DNA from 2 places in the Lentilactobacillus hilgardii genome. Region 1 is predicted to be linked to the other one. Evidence: riboswitches for the same ligand, from Rfam matches in the RefSeq annotation. Region 1 holds a riboswitch; the other holds the start of a gene.
What was found. A riboswitch is a leader RNA that binds a small molecule or an ion and turns the genes downstream of it on or off. The one in region 1 is predicted to bind thiamine pyrophosphate.
Positions count from the first base shown of each region.

Region 2: it holds a riboswitch for thiamine pyrophosphate, as region 1 does, so the genes downstream of both, GQR93_RS00125 (ECF transporter S component) here and tenA (thiaminase II) in region 1, are expected to answer to the same signal.

Region 1 is NZ_CP047121.1:484,136-492,352, forward strand. It holds gene GQR93_RS02215 (TcaA second domain-containing protein) at 117-731, opposite strand; gene GQR93_RS02220 (hypothetical protein) at 837-1,496, shown strand; gene GQR93_RS02225 (Crp/Fnr family transcriptional regulator) at 1,508-2,179, shown strand; gene tenA (thiaminase II) at 2,332-3,000, opposite strand; TPP riboswitch at 3,116-3,206, opposite strand; gene GQR93_RS02235 (xylulokinase) at 3,550-5,157, shown strand; gene GQR93_RS02240 (L-ribulose-5-phosphate 4-epimerase) at 5,178-5,906, shown strand; gene GQR93_RS02245 (TMEM175 family protein) at 6,126-6,965, shown strand; gene GQR93_RS02250 (glycosyltransferase family 2 protein) at 7,064-7,804, shown strand; gene GQR93_RS02255 (D-alanyl-D-alanine carboxypeptidase family protein) at 7,992-8,217, shown strand, end outside.
Region 2 is NZ_CP047121.1:20,831-29,047, forward strand. It holds gene GQR93_RS00095 (two-component system regulatory protein YycI) at 1-286, shown strand, start outside; gene GQR93_RS00100 (MBL fold metallo-hydrolase) at 307-1,110, shown strand; gene GQR93_RS00105 (S1C family serine protease) at 1,198-2,460, shown strand; gene rlmH (23S rRNA (pseudouridine(1915)-N(3))-methyltransferase RlmH) at 3,110-3,589, shown strand; gene GQR93_RS00120 (uracil-DNA glycosylase family protein) at 3,614-4,195, shown strand; TPP riboswitch at 4,354-4,443, shown strand; gene GQR93_RS00125 (ECF transporter S component) at 4,550-5,137, shown strand; TPP riboswitch at 5,146-5,236, shown strand; gene allB (allantoinase AllB) at 5,292-6,677, shown strand; gene GQR93_RS00135 (NCS1 family transporter) at 6,674-7,996, shown strand; gene GQR93_RS00140 (hypothetical protein) at 8,101-8,217, opposite strand, start outside.

The sequences.
Region 1 (8,217 bases):
CCTTTGCTTGTGAATTTAGAATACTAGCTTTTCCCAATAGCCTCAAGGGAACAGGCTAAAATTTTATAAAGTTTTCTTAAAAAAATATTGGAGAAATTACGTAAGAAATGAATCGACTATTTAAAATTTTCCTGAACGTGTAATGATTGTGGTGATGGGTCTATCCACTCAAATGTACGACTAACCATTTTCGTTTTTTCATGATTATTTGAAGTCATGACAATGTTGTAGCGCCCGGGAATATAAGGACCAAACGTGCGCGTGACGTTTTTGTTCAAACTTTTGGCGACTATTTGATTGTTAATTTTAACCTGAGTGTTATCTTGATTGGCGTTAATCGTTGGGAAAATCGGTTTTACTTCGAGTAGGTACTTTTCAAAAATGAAAAAGTGATGGCCGGTATCCACAAAGTCCAAGACGCCGTTTACGACACCGGTTGCCGCCATCCGTCTTTTTAATTTGGCCCGCTGATTCGGATGATTTTGATAATAGGCCATTAGAGGCTGAACCGAATGGGGAGTGACTTTAAAATCCGGATCATCCGTACGGATTAAAGACGACACTGTTTTAGAATCATTCTGTTCGATGGCGGTTACGAAACGATTTGTTGTGGCTGACCGGCTATAATAATGATTTAAATATAAGTAACTGCCGACAAAGGCAAGGAGAATGACCAGTAAAATTCCGATGAGCCATTTTTGAGTTTTTGTTGCATGTTGTTGCGATTCCAAGGGCAGTCTTTCTTTCTGAATTGGCGTTAGTGATTGTTCTGTTATATCCTATTATAATATAATTAATGTTATCCAAAACAATAGATTGCGGTATAGGTGATAATAATGGTAAAACAAGGTAAATTTGCCAAGTCCAGTAAGCTTCGACAGATAAAAGAAATAAAAAGGGCCCGCCAGGAAAAGTCGGATAGAACGATTACCGAGAAGCAGTTTGGTAAGTTCATTTTTGTTCGCTACGGGTTGACAATGAAAGCCAAAATGATTGGGACGGATAAGGAAACCATGCAACGTTTTCTGATCGAATGGGTAGATCATGCACCTAAAGATAAAAATTGGTCAATAAAAGCACTGGCTGTTAATACGTTAAAAAAAATTAATGTGCGAGTGCCATACCAGTTCTATCGGGCAGTTGTCAGAAACTGGTCAAAGTATCAACGATTTTTAAAACGGGAAATTCCCGCGGTCCCTTTAAAACAGCGGATTTTGTTGACTGATACACTCACAACCGAAGAATTTGAACAACTTGTTGCCAGACAACTGGCTGCGAACATTCTGTTATCGACTTTGGGAAATAACCCTCAACTGATGCAACAGATCAATCTTGAGCAGGTTGCGGATCTTTCTAAAAATTTAATGACTGAAAATGGAAAAGGAATTGATTGGCAGAAAGTTCAAAGTGTTTTTAAACCAATGCCATTTGATATGAGTACAGCGCCGGATACACCAACTAAAAATTGGTTGGGACATCTTTTGACTGAAAAATGAGGTGATTAAAAATGCATACTGAACATGCACTGGATTGTGTTAACCTGGTACCGATTTTTAAATCATTACCACTTGATGAAAAAAAGGCGGTAGCAGGCTTGGTTGTTCAACACCAATATCCCAAGGGAACGATTATTTACCTTGCTGGTGATCAGGTGGGACACTTTATGATTTTGGAGCACGGACAGGTCAAACTTTCTCAGATATCCGAGAGTGGGAAGGAACAACTTTTGAAAGTGATGCAGCCGGGAGATTTTGATGGTGAAGCAGCTCTTTTTAGTCATGATCAGCGAAATGTTACGGCAACTGCATTGGTTGATTCCAACGTTTGCCAAATTGATCAGGATGCCTTTCAATCTTTATTAAAAAGCAGTCCGCAGTTAGCTGTTAATTTACTAACGACGATGAGCCAACAAATTAATAACCTTCAAGAAGAAAAGACGGTTTCATCGACATCCGATGTTGCAGGTCAGCTTGCCAAATATTTGTTGGAAACCAGTGCTTCTTTGCACGAATCAAGTTTTAAACTGCCACTTAAGAAAAAAGACATCGCTACTTTCATTGGGACAACTCCTGAAACAATCAGCCGTACGTTTAAGCAACTCATTGCTGATGGGGTGATCAAAATGACCGCTTCGCTGGTTGAAATAGTAGACCAGGATCGATTGACAGACATTGTTTGAGACTATAGGTTTCGGTATATAAGAGGGGGTGTTGAATCAAAAATAATTTTGATCCGGCAGCCCCTTTTGATGTCCTTATTTTCTTGTTAAACGGTATAAGAAAAGGTTGATTTGAAACCTGAAACTTGAATTCTCTCTTACCTGACGCCGTTTTAAAGTGAATCCCAATTTTCATGTCGAAGCGACATTCCCCAGTAACCCAGTTCGTATGCACTGCTTCGAATAAAAGCGGTCGTCATTTCTTGTCTTTCAGCGTCATCTACTTGCTCAGCAGCTCGATTGGTCAACTGAATCATTTTATTAACGCTGTCTGTGTAACCATCACTGTCATAGGTTTCAATCCATTGCTGATAGAGGCCGACTGGTGATCCCTGCCTAATCAATGCTTGACCGATTTCGTTGTAAAGCCAGTAACAGGGAAGTAATGCCGCAATTGCTCGTTGAGGGGTACCTTGATACAGGGCGGCATACATATGGTTAACGTAATTATAAGCAGTAGGCGCAATCGGGGTTAAAGCGATTTCTTCTTTTGAGATGTTTAATTGGGTAAAGAATCCCTTTCGAACCGCAATTTCGCCATTTTTCAATCCTTCGGCACCATCACGGAGAAACTGAATGGCCGTTTTGTCTGTTAGTTGATCAGCAATCTTATCGTGCAATTTGCCGAATTCACTTAAATAGTAGCGATCCTGCAATAAATAATAACGAAACGTTGAGAGTGGTAAATCTCCCGAAGTCAATTGCTTGATAAATGGGTGATGGGCACTTCGAAGCCATAGGGGCTTTGCAAGTTCGTGAATCTGATTTGTAAATGTTGTCAAAATAGAATACCTCTTTCTTTTTAACCTTGAAAACTAAGGAGGAGAATCGGCTTTGACGATAAAAAAGCCCACTTCAGTTTAAAGTGGACTTTTAGTCAGATATTAACAGATGATGGTTTGACTAAAACGGTCTTCCTTCGACAGTATTAACTGCATCAGGTTCCATGGGTATCTCTCAGCCGATTAAAGCACCCCAGACCACAAGGTTATTTGATTTTTAAGCGGTGTCTTTTAAAGACCAACAAAGATAATGATCAATGATATCATTGCTTTTGTTCCGCAATTTAACTATATACCAAGAGAAAGATAACATCAAAACAAAAAAGATTGTTTAACCGTTTTGTGATTGGATAATAGCACTATTCCCCGTATTCGAGGGAGTTAACTATCTTTTAATAAAGCACATAAATGAGTTATCCATCTGTTATTCTGAGAATTCAGTGCCAATTTATTCTACAAATAACAAATACCATTGATTTATCCGTACGAATATTCTACAATTAAGCAGTAAATGTAATTTAATAACGAGCAACTCTGGAGGATAAAACAATGGACGAAAGTCGAGTACGAGACGAAATTGTAAGCGGAAACATCTCGTTGGGTATCGAACTAGGATCAACCCGAATTAAGGAAGTCCTGGTAACGAGCGATTTCCAAACAATTGCTTCAGGCGATTATCTTTGGGAAAACGAACTGGACAATGGCATTTGGACTTACCCGATCGAAAAGATTTGGGATGGGATTCAAACCAGCTACGCAACATTAGCCTTAGAAGTTCATGATAAGTATGGCGTTGACCTTAAGAAGATCGGGTCAATCGGCGTTAGTGCCATGATGCACGGTTACATGGCCTTTGATAAGAATGGCGAACTGTTGGTACCATTCAGAACTTGGCGAAATAATATTACCGGCCAAGCTGCTGAATCTTTAACCAAACTATTTAACTTTAACATTCCGGAACGCTGGAGTATTGCACATTTATATCAGGCAATTCTCAACAAGGAAGACCATGTTAAAAACATTGATTTCCTGACAACGCTTGCCGGTTATGTGACATGGAAACTTTCAGGCGAACGTGTTCTTGGCGTTGGTGATGCTTCGGGTGTCTTTCCAATTGACGAACAGACGACCTATTATGAAAAGGGTATGATTGATAAGTTTAACAGTCTACCGGAAGTTCAACAATACCCATGGAACTTGACTGACATTTTGCCACAGGTTTTACCAGCTGGCAAAAAAGCCGGTGAATTGAACGCTGAAGGTGCCAAATTATTGGATCAAAGCGGTCAACTTGAAGCCGGTTCATTGATTGCACCTCCAGAAGGGGATGCCGGTACTGGTATGGTTTCAACCAACAGTGTTAAGAAACGAACTGGTAACATTTCTGCCGGAACTTCAGCATTCTCAATGGTTGTGCTTGATCGACCAATGAGAGCCGTTCACCGTGATATCGATATGGTGACAACGCCTGATGGTGCACCTGTTGCCATGGTTCATACCAACAACAGCTCATCAGATATCAATGCTTGGGTCGGCTTGTTTGGTGAATTTGCCAAAGCGCTTGGGCTTCAGCTTAAACCCGATGATCTTTACGGAACATTGTTTGCAGAATCTGTTAAGGGTGATCAGGATGCCGGTGGTTTGGTTAACTTTGCTTATCTTTCAGGTGAAAACATTACTAAGATGCCTGAAGGACGACCATTATTTGTTCGTAAACCGGATGCTAAATTAAACCTGGCTAACTTCATTAAAACCCAAATCTATTCAGCTTTTGCGCCATTAAAGATTGGGATGGATATCTTATTGCGTGAAGAGCACATTAAGACAAATGTTTTGGTTGCCCAAGGTGGTATTTTCAAGACACCGGTTGTTGCACAACAAGTCTTGGCTGATGCATTAAACACACCGATATCTGTTATGGAAAATGCCGGTGAAGGTGGTCCATGGGGAATGGCAGTATTAGCACTCTTCTGCATCAACCGAAAAAATGGCGAATCTTTGGAAGACTACCTGGCTAACCGGGTATTCAAGGATTCAACCAAAGCCACTCTTTATCCGGAACCAGCAAGTGTTCAAGGATACGACAAATTTATCGATAATTACAAAGCTGCTTTACCTGTTGAAAGTGAAGCCGTTAAGTCAATGAAAATGAAGTAATTGAAAGGTGAAATCAGACAATGCTAGAAGATCTTAAACAAGAAGTTTATGAAGCAAATATGCAGCTTCCCAAGTTGGGCCTTGTGACCTTTACCTGGGGAAACGTTTCCGGAATTGATCGGGACAAGGGTTTATTCGTTATCAAACCATCCGGAGTTGAATACGATAAGATGAAACCATCCGATATGGTAGTGGTTGACTTGGACGGTAAAGTCGTTGAAGGCGACATGAATCCATCAAGTGATACACCAACCCACACTTATTTGTACAATCATTTTCCTAATATCGGTGGAATTACCCACACGCATTCACCTTGGGGTGTTTCCTTTGCCGCAGCTAAAATGGATATTCCAGCTGTCAGTACGACACATGCCGATACTTTCTATGGTGATATTCCATGTGCACCGGCTTTGAATGAGGAACAAATCAAGGATGCTTACGAATTGAATACTGGTAAAGTCATCGTTGACGAATTTGAAAAACGCGGGATTGACCCGGATGCTGTACCAGCCGTGTTAGTTAGTCAACACGGACCCTTCTCATGGGGACCAACACCGGATAAGTCAGTATACAATGCCAAAGTATTGGAAGTTTCAGCTGAAATCAGCTACCATGCTTTGCAATTGACTCGTGACGAAATCCACGTACCACAATATCTTTTGGACAAGCATTATTATCGTAAGCACGGTGCCAACGCTTACTATGGTCAAAACAGTGCCAAGTCAAAGGATCACGCAGAACACGAATAAATTAAGTTGATTAGAATGTCTGCAAAGTGTTGTCATTTTGACGGTCGGGAGCCCACTTTGTAGTCGATACAATAAATTAAATTAAGAAGCTGGACAAAAAGTGAATTTTTGTCTGGCTTTTTTTGACGTGTTGATAACGCGTCATTGACTCTCTAGCAATACCGGTTGATTTGGACTATACTGGTTTATATTTTGAAAATGGAGAAGTAGTTGACGTTTATGAAGGAAAAATTAAAGGGGCGACTTGACGTTTTTGTCGATGCAATCATTGCTATTTTGATTACGGTGATGGTCCTGGAGTTGCCCATTCAAATTAATAATGGTGTTTTGGACTACCGGAGTTTATTTGCGGCAATTGGTATTTACGCGGTTAGTTTTTGCTTTATTGCCAATTTGTGGTATCAGCACGCAGTGATTTTTAATGAAGTCGAAAAGATTTCAAATGGTGTTGTGGTTGGTGACTTGGCGCTGATGTTCTTTGTGTCGCTTATTCCAACGTTTACCCGGTTAATGGCCATTGATACCAATTCAATGACGGTGGTCATGTACGGGGTATTGGACCTTGTCATTTCGGTCTTGTTTCGGCGAATTGTAAAGACAATTATCCATGATAAGTACACTGATAAAGATGATATGCGGAAGTTATACAATGTTATTTATGGCACTGCTTTTCTTGAATCCTGGATATCATATTTGATTTTAATCGTTATTGGTTACTTTTTTCCGAAGTTTTCTCTGATCTTATTCATCATTATTCCCGTTCGCTCGTTTATTCGGCATGCCTCGGATAATGAAGAGTTTAGTGATGTTGGAGATTTGGGAACTCAAGAGCGTAAAGCTTTTATCGAACTAACACCAAGTCAGCAGCGAACCTTTCGCCGGTTAGCCCACGACTATCGGCGAAAGACCAGGTCAATCGGAAATCAGCCAGATGCCCAAAAGCAGGCTTGGCAGGATTTCTCGAGTCAAATTCAGGAGAAACTTAATATGTCTGCCGGAGATGCCATGAAATGGGATCATCAAAATAACCAGCACGATCATCATAATCAAAGACGATAACCAACAAATTAATTGGAGTCGATTTGTTTGACCAAGCCCTAATTCGAGGATAAACTGACCTCAAAAGTAAGCGGATTAGCGAACGGAGGGACTTTATCATGGCAAATCATGCACCGTTAGTAACAATTTCAATCCCTGCATATAATTTAGGCTCATACCTTGAAAAAACGTTGAACAGTGTCTTTAAACAAACCTATCAAAACTTTGAAATCCTACTGGTTGACGATGCCTCAACCGATCATACGGCCGAAGTCATCGCAAAATTTGCAGAACAGGACGATCGTATCAAACCCCATTTCTTTAAAGAACATGAGGGGGTCTCCAAGGCCCGTAATTATGCGATTGACAATGCAAAGGGCGATATAATCGTCTTTGTGGATGGCGATGACTTGCTGGATCCGACTTATTTGGAAGTTATTGTGTCGGGCTTTTCAGATCCAAAAACGGATTTAGTGATTGTTGGGTTTAATTGGGGTTGGCGTGGAGGCGGTTATAATCGTCAGCCCGGGTTTGAAGAGGTTACCAAACGAAGAGCCTATGATTCAATTAACTATCGCGGCGATGGCATTGGTGGCTATACCTGGAATAAAGGGTTCAAGATGTCAATTATTCGCGATAATCATATTCGTTTTGATGAATCTTTGGATTTGGCAGAGGATTTATTGTTTACCGCCGACTATATGATGGCTTCCCATAAATTTCTATTCTACGATGTGCCGCTTTATAACAAGGTAAATCGCGGCAACAGCATTATTCATAGTGCCACTTATCAGATGCGGGCAAAAGAGCAGGTTGTTCGTCGGCATATTGACGAAATGGGTATGAAGTTAATGCCGTAGTGTTTAAAACAAGATTAGTTAAAATTGCCTCCAAAAATTTACAGGCAAGAAGTCACATTTTTGAGTTTTGTTATCAAAAGTATGACTTCTTTTGCGTATATGTTAATTTATGAAGAGAGTGTGAACTCTGGGTAAATTTTAGGTAAAGAATCAATACGAAGGACTTTTATTTTTCACATAAAGCGGTATGATAATTCAGATTAAGAAATTAATGGAGGTAACTTTTATCGTGCGAGGCACTTCCCGATTAACTAAATTGATGGCTGTTATTTTGGTATTGACCTGTGTTATTGCAGCATTAGTACCGTCAGCAACAGCTCAAGCAAAAAGTAAGAAACTAAAGTATAAATTCGAAGCCAAAGAAATTTACGTAATGGACGCAAAATCCGGCCAGATGCTGTATCAAAAAAACA
Region 2 (8,217 bases), 460 kb from region 1:
TTTACGTGAAAAATCGGAGACAATTTCGGAAACTCGTGCTTTAATATGGTTATACCAATACAATGAGATTCCAAATAACACAAAGGTAGCCTGGGCAAAACTAGGTTATACTAAATTGTTATCCATTGATGATGATCGCGTTTTTATTCCGACTTGGATTATCGCAATCAAGCCCCAAAACTCACCACAGGTTCAGCTTAAAAAGATTAATGCCTTTACCGGTGGTATCATAAAAGAAACGAATGAAAACTTGAAAAACAGTCAAAGTATCTCTGGAGTTAATTAATGTTGGAAAGAAGAAGCACTATGGAAAATGATGATATGCAAATCAGTGTACTTGCCAGTGGAAGCACCGGCAACGTTACATATGTTGAGACTCCGCAGCATAAAATTCTTTTAGATGCGGGATTGAGTGGTAAAAAAATTGCAAACCTGATGCGTTCAATTGGACGTGACATTAACGATGTCGATACACTCTTGGTAACTCATGAACACTCGGATCATCGGCAAAGTGTCGGTGTTTTAGCACGAAAATATGATTTGAATGTGTATGCTAATCAAGGCACATGGGATGCTATGCGATCACGAATAGGCAAAATTCCAGAAGAAGAAATTAATATTTTTCCACCAGACACAGTTATGGATTTTGGTGATATTGATATTGAGAGTTTTTCAGTGTCGCATGATGCAGCTGAACCACAGTTTTATGTTTTTCATCATCGTAACAAGTCATTTGTTGTTTTAACCGATACCGGATACGTTTCAGATCGGATGGAGGGGGTTATCAAAGATGCAGATGGTTATCTTTTGGAGTGTAATCACGACATCGAGATGTTAGAGAATGGTGAATATTCATGGCCGTTAAAACAGCGGATTTTGGGTGATCAGGGTCATCTTTCAAATGAAGATGGTGCCAATACGATGCTGGATGTGATTGGTCATCGAACAAAGAAGATCTTTCTGGGACATCGAAGTCAGCATAATAATATGAAATCACTTTGTCATTTAACTGTTGCGTCAATTTTGGCTGATCATGATTATGGTGTAGGTAAAGATTTTAAATTGTATGATACGGAACCGGAAACGGCATCTTCTTTAATGATTATTTAGATTTCCTTTAGAATTTTATAACTTTGAGAACACACTTTTTTCAAGAAAAAAGTATATACTTTAAAGAAAACGAAGGGGGAACACTCATTGGCACAAAAAAATGGTTTTGGAAAAATTATTGTAACAGCTGTTATCGCCGGTGCTCTTGGCGGTGGAATAACTTATGGTGGTATGTCATACTTCAACAATAGTGATAGTGGCACTGGCACATCTTTGGTTTCGACCAATAAAAATGGCAATACCAAGATCAGTAATGTGAAGGTGAACCTCAATACACAAGCAGAGAAAGCTTTTAATGCAACTAAAAACACGGTTGTTTCCGTTATTAATCTTCAAAGAGAAAGCTCAAGTGATAATACGCTGGCTGGTATTCTTGGTGGCCTTGAGGGTGGATCAGGAAGCAGTGGAAGTAGTAAGAAGAGTGGTGAACTTGAGGCTTCTAGTGAAGGCTCAGGTGTCATTTACAAAAAGAGTGGCAACACAGCTTACATTGTGACTAATAACCACGTTGTTTCCGGTGCAAACGCATTGGAGATTATTCTGAGTGATGGTTCAAAAGCGTCAGCTAAAGTGGTTGGTAAGGACGCTGTTACTGATTTAGCAGTTATTAAGATTACTTCGAATAAGGTCAAGGATGTCGCTCAATTTGGAGATTCTGATAACATTAAAGTTGCTGAACCTGTTCTTGCGATTGGCTCACCACTTGGTTCTCAATATGCAACTTCTGTTACTCAGGGTATTATTTCTGCTAAGAAGCGTGAAGTACCACAAACTTCAGAATCTGGTGCTCAAGTTGGCAATGCAACGGTTATTCAAACGGATGCGGCAATTAACCCCGGAAACTCAGGTGGTCCTTTAATTAATTTTGCGGGTCAGGTTGTTGGTATTAACTCTATGAAATTAGCACAGGATCAACAAGGAACCAGCGTCGAAGGAATGGGATTTGCCATTCCAAGTAATGAAGTTGTTACAATTATTAATCAATTAATCAAGAGCGGGCAAGTTGTTCGTCCGGCTTTGGGAATTGGCTACACTGATCTTTCCAATATTTCAGAAGAGCAACAACGCTCAGTTCTAAAATTACCAAAGAGTGTTACCCAAGGTGCGGTAGTCTTGAAAGTGAATAGTGGCTCTCCTGCTCAACGTGCCGGTATTAAGAAGTATGATGTTATCACCGAATTGGACGGCACTAAGATCACACAACAGAGCCAATTACGTGATGTCTTGTACAAGCATAAGATTGGTGATAAAATTTCTGTTACGTATTATCACAAAGGAAATAAGGAAACAGGATCCATTACTTTAAGCCAAAAGGCAACGAATAAAGTGTTAAGTGAAGCAAGTAAATAGGAACAATCTCTAGCTAGCAACACCGATAGTTAAAGATGTTATCTATTGTATGAAAAGAGCGAGTAATCGTAAGGTTGCTCGCTCTTTTGTTAAATACTGGTTAGAAGGATACACAGATAAACTGAACGATGACTTAATGTAAATTAGTGGGTTTAATGGGTTTCCGAACGGTAAGCGGATTAAATAAGAAAAATAAGGATAGTTAACGGATAAATACGAACTTCATGAAGATTATTTTTTAAAAGATTCAGTACTGATAAAAACAAACCAATTTTGTACACATTTCTCCTGTGGATAAACCTGTGGACAATCCACAAGGTGAATTGAATTCACTGGTATATTACCGTTAATAAGTTATCCCCAGATTTTAAAAGTTATCCACACTTTCTGTGGATAACTTTTTTTAGAAATAAATTCTTGTTTGTTCGGTTTCCAAAATGCTGATATAATAGGGTTTGCGAAGTGAATTTGCGAACGGGTGTTGTCCACAATTATGTGGACAACTAAAAGGGTACTTGACATATTTTAAAAAAATGCTGTGGTAGAAGAAACCGGTTTAAGTTATCAACCTGTGGATAACTATGTGGACAACTTGTTTATAAGCCTCTTTTTTTACACAGGCTAAAAATGGAATTAGGAGAAAATGAGATTGAATATTAAATTAGTCGTTGTAGGAAAATTAAAGGAAAAATATTTTAAGCAAGGGATTGCTGAATATGCAAAACGTTTATCCCGTTTTTGTAAGTTTCAAATTATAGAAGTTTCCGATGAAAAGGCACCTGAGTCGTTAAGCCAAGCCGAAATGAATGAAGTTATGAATAAAGAAGGTTCGCGAATTCTAGATAAAATAAAAGATCGTGAGTACGTCTATGCGCTTGCGATTTTAGGAAAAGAGCGATCTTCTGAACAGTTTGCAAAGGAAATTGCTGATCTGACGACCTATGGTCATTCCGATATTACGTTTGTGATCGGAGGCTCTTTAGGGTTATCCAAGCATGTTTTGGATCGCGCAAACACGCAAATTTCGTTTGGAAAGTTTACGTTGCCTCATCAATTGATGAGATTGGTTTTGACTGAACAAATTTATCGAGCATTTATGATTAATGAGGGAAGTCCATACCATAAATAAGTGTAATCGAAAAGAGGCTATAGAATGCAAACGGCAATCGATATTTTCAATGCTATCCAACGTGATCCGCAAAATAAGATTTATACTGACAAGGGTGTGTTGCCGCTTTATCATATTGAGCCAAACGCCAAGATCCTTATTATTAGTCAGGCACCAAGTCGGAAAGCACAGGAATCGATGGTCTTTTGGAATGATCCAAGCGGCGATCGGTTACGCGACTGGATGGGGATTGATAAGGATCGGTTTTATCATTCAGGTAAAATTGCCGTGATGCCTTTGGATTTTTACTATCCAGGTAAGGGAATACATGGTGATTTGCCACCCAGAAAAGGGTTTGCGGATAAATGGCATCAACCCTTATTATCATTGATGCCAAACGTCCAGTTAAAATTGTTAATTGGTCAGTATGCGCAAAAGTACTATCTTCAAAAAAATCGACAAAAAAATTTAACAGAAACTGTTCGCTGTTTTGAAGATTATTTACCGGAGTATTTTCCATTGGTGCATCCCTCACCTTTAAACTATGGGTGGATGAAACAGCATCCCTGGTTTATAAAAGAAGTCGTGCCGGAATTGCAAATTCGAGTTAAGAAATTGATGAATTAATCGGGTTTATTATAGTGTTAAACAGGGATGCTACAATGTATAGCCTGATTCTTTTGATTATTAAATTGCGATTACGCTGTTTAGCCGGTTTAACATGAACACTTAATAATCAACTTGCTTTTCTTCACCATTTAAGTAATAATTAAGATGTCAAAATCGAATATTGTCTGGGGTGCCTCTTTGGCTGAGAAATACCCATTGAACCTGATGCAGTTCGTACTGTCGGAGGAAGACAACAAGCAATTACCTATCTCGTGCACAGTTAACTATGTAGGTAAAGACTCCTCTCTCTGTAATTTCAGGGAAAGGAGTTTTTTTGTTGTTTCACAGATAATTCCCTTTTGAATACTTTAGATGTTGATCATCATATGGAAAGGAAGAAATATTGTGAAAAAGAAATTTCATTTGCAGGATGTTATTTTGATCGCATTAATTGCGATTGCGTTTGGTGCTATTTTTGTTGGAACGGACTGGATATATAATGCTTTATATCTGGTAATCGGGCCCTTTGCCAATGAAGCTTTATTTGGGCTTTGGATCATGGCTGGACCGTTGACGATGTATTTAGTACGGGTTCCCGGTTCCGCGATTATCGGTGAAACCTTGGGAGCTGCAGCTGAGGTTTTATTTGGAGGCACGTTTGGTGCTGCAGCGCTAATTTCCGGGATTGTTCAAGGCTTTGGCAGTGAGTTGGGCTTTACATTTTTACGCTATCGCAATTGGGGATGGGCAAGTCTTCTGACATCTTCCATTACGACAACCGTTGTGGCTTTTGGCTACGAGCTGTTTAGGTTAGGCTATGTTAAATATTCGGTTCCGATGATTATTGCATTATTTACTGTTCGTTTGATCTCTGATATTGTTTTTGGTGCGGTTTTGGTCAAAATGATTTTCTCACTTGTTGAGCGATCATCAGTCCTGCATTTTAACGTTTCAAAGTAAAAGCTTAATAAAGATGTCTGGGGTGCTTTTATAGCTGAGATGATACCCATTGAACCTGATACAGTTTGAACTGTCGAAGGGAGACTAAGCCGGTTATTCTGAATAAGAAGCCGTTTGATCTTTTCTTCGACTGTTTTGAAGGAAGGATTTTTTTATGGAATATTCGTTAGTCATTACAAATGGTCATATTGTGACACCAACTAAAGTTGTAAACGCCGATTTAGCGATCAAGGGCGGAAAAATTGCCGCCATCGGAAGTGGTTTGGCCGATCAAGCGGATAAAGTAATCGATGCCAATGGCCAAATCGTGTTACCGGGGATGATTGATTCACACGTTCACATTAATGAACCCGGAAGAAGTGACTGGGAGAACTATCATACCGGTTCACAAGCATTAGCGGCCGGTGGGACGACCACAATGTTGGTTATGCCTTTGAATGCCTTACCTGCTCGGACCACAGGGGAAGAATTTAAACGACAAAAAGAAATTGCCGAGCATAAATCCTATGTCGATTTTGGATTATATGGCGGCCTGGTTCCGGGAAATCTGACTGAAATTCAAAAAATGGCAGACGAAGGTGCAATGGGTTTTAAAGCATTTATGGCAACGACCGGCTCAGATCTTCCCGGGGATTTTAAAAACGTTGATGATTATCAGTTACTAAAAGGGATGCAGGCTATTGGTAAAACGGGATTGCCTATCCTGGTACACGCTGAGAATGCAGCCATTACTGATGGTTTAGCTGCTGAGAAGATTGCCGAGGGGAAAACAGACATTCAGGACTACGTCGATTCAAGACCACCATTTGTTGAAGTCGAAGCAGTTCGCCGAGCCATTTATCTTGCCAAACAGACTAATGTTCATTTGCACTTTGTCCATTTGTCTACACCTGAATCCGTTGATCAAGTGACCCAGGCTCGACAGAATGGGCAGAATGTGACGTGTGAAACTTGTCCACATTACCTGATATTGGATCGTAATCAATTTGAAAAAATTGGACCGTTGGCTAAATGTTCACCGGCACTGAGAGATCCTGAAATTGTTAAAGGACTTTGGAAGAAAGTGTTTGCCGGCCAAGTTGATACAATTGGTTCCGATCATTCGCCGGCTCCAATGTCGATGAAGGAAAGCCCAGAGCATAATATTTTTGATATTTGGGGTGGTGTGAGTGGCTGCCAAAATAATGTCGATTTGCTTTATGATGAAGCAGTTAAGAAACGGGGGTTGCCTGTTACAGATTTCGTGAAGCTCACGGCTGAAACGCCGGCAACATTATTTGGAATTGTCAATAAGGGAAAGTTACAGGTTGGCTATGATGCTGATATCACGCTTTTAGATCCTAATCAAAGCTATGTTTTGAAAACAAAGGATTTGTATTATGAAAACAAAATTAGTGCTTATACCGGTTTTAAAATTAACGATCGAGTCACAACGACCATTCTTCGGGGCCAGATTATTTACACTTTGAAACAAGGCTTTGTGGGGCAACCAACCGGCCGGTTTTTAACAAAACAGCGTGCTGGAGTTGAGTCATTATGAACACATCAAAGGCGCTTTCAATTTCACCCGATTTAAAGCCTCGAACCCAAGCCGATAGACATATTGGCCAACTTTCGTATATGGCAATGTGGCTGGGAGACGGGTTTAATATTGGTAACGTCACTTTAGGTTCATCGATTGTTGTAGCTGGTGTCGCAACGATGAATCTGCTGCAAACGATTCTTGCTGCGGGAATGGCGATCGCAATTATCACCATTATTTTTGTACTGAACGATCATTTTGGGTACTATACCGGTTCGCCATATGTCATACAGTTACGAATGACATTTGGCATTTTAGGATCAAAATTAGCCAGTTTATTAAGAGGGATTCCCGCAATTGTATGGTATGGGTTTCAGAGTTGGACCGGTGGGTTAGCATTAAATCAAATTTTTAAAATTACTAGTGGTTATGATAATCCTGCTACGTTTTTTGTGGCGTTATTAGTTGTGCAGACTTTAATTTCCATACGAGGGTTTAAGTCAATCAAGGTTGTTGCAACCTGGATCTCTTTAGTCATGGCTGTTTTATTGATCGGAATGCTAATTTATTTAGTTACTCAGAGGACAGCAGCTTTTTCCAATCGGATGATTAACGTCAAAGGCACTTGGGGCCCAATTTTTTGGGGATTCGTAGTTGCATTTTTAGGAAATTATACGGCTGTGTTTGAGTCTGCGGCTGACTATTCACGAGAATTACAAGCGGGTTTGTCAAACAAGCGTCGGGCAGCACTTTATTTTCTGCCAATTTTCATTGCCTATGGCATTACAGTTTTAACCGGAGCATTATTGGCTGTTGTAACCGGTATTTCAAGCCCGGTTCATGCAATGGCGCATCTATTTAACAATAATCTGGTTACCGTTGTGGTGTCTGCATTCATTGTTTTAGGAACAATTACGACAAATTTGGTTGCAAATATTATTCCGCCGACTTATGTATTAAATGCATGGTTTAATTTATCGGAGCGTAAATCGTTAATTATTGTGGCACTATTGGCCAGTTTAAGCTTTCCCTGGTTACTAGTTCAAGATAGTTCTTCTACGGGTTTAACGCTGTTTATTAAAACTTATTCCGCTTTTTTAGGTCCAATGACGGCAATTATTTTGAACGAGTATTATGTCAAACGACGTAAAAGAGTTGATGTGGCTGATTTATATAATAATCAAAAGGTAAAGGCCTCAATCCAGCCTATTATCGCACTGTTTGTTGGAGCAGCTCTGGCATTGATGGGAGTGAATCTTAGTTGGCCGATTGGGTTCGTCACGTCATGGCTAGTATTATGGTTGTTAGGTTATGATAAGCGACGAATACAGGAGTGAATTTTTTAAAAGGTTTAGGGAAATAGTTTAAGGCACCTCCCAAAGGTAAAGTCTTTTTATCTCCGGGGAGTGCCTTATTTATGTTCTTACCATTCTTAATTTGGTTAATTTTTAATGCCCATATAGACAAGATCTAAAGACAGTGTTCCATTGGATGCACTGCCTGATAAGTTAAACCATAATCCGTATCGAGTTGTGTGGTTAGCCTTTAGAAAGTTTTC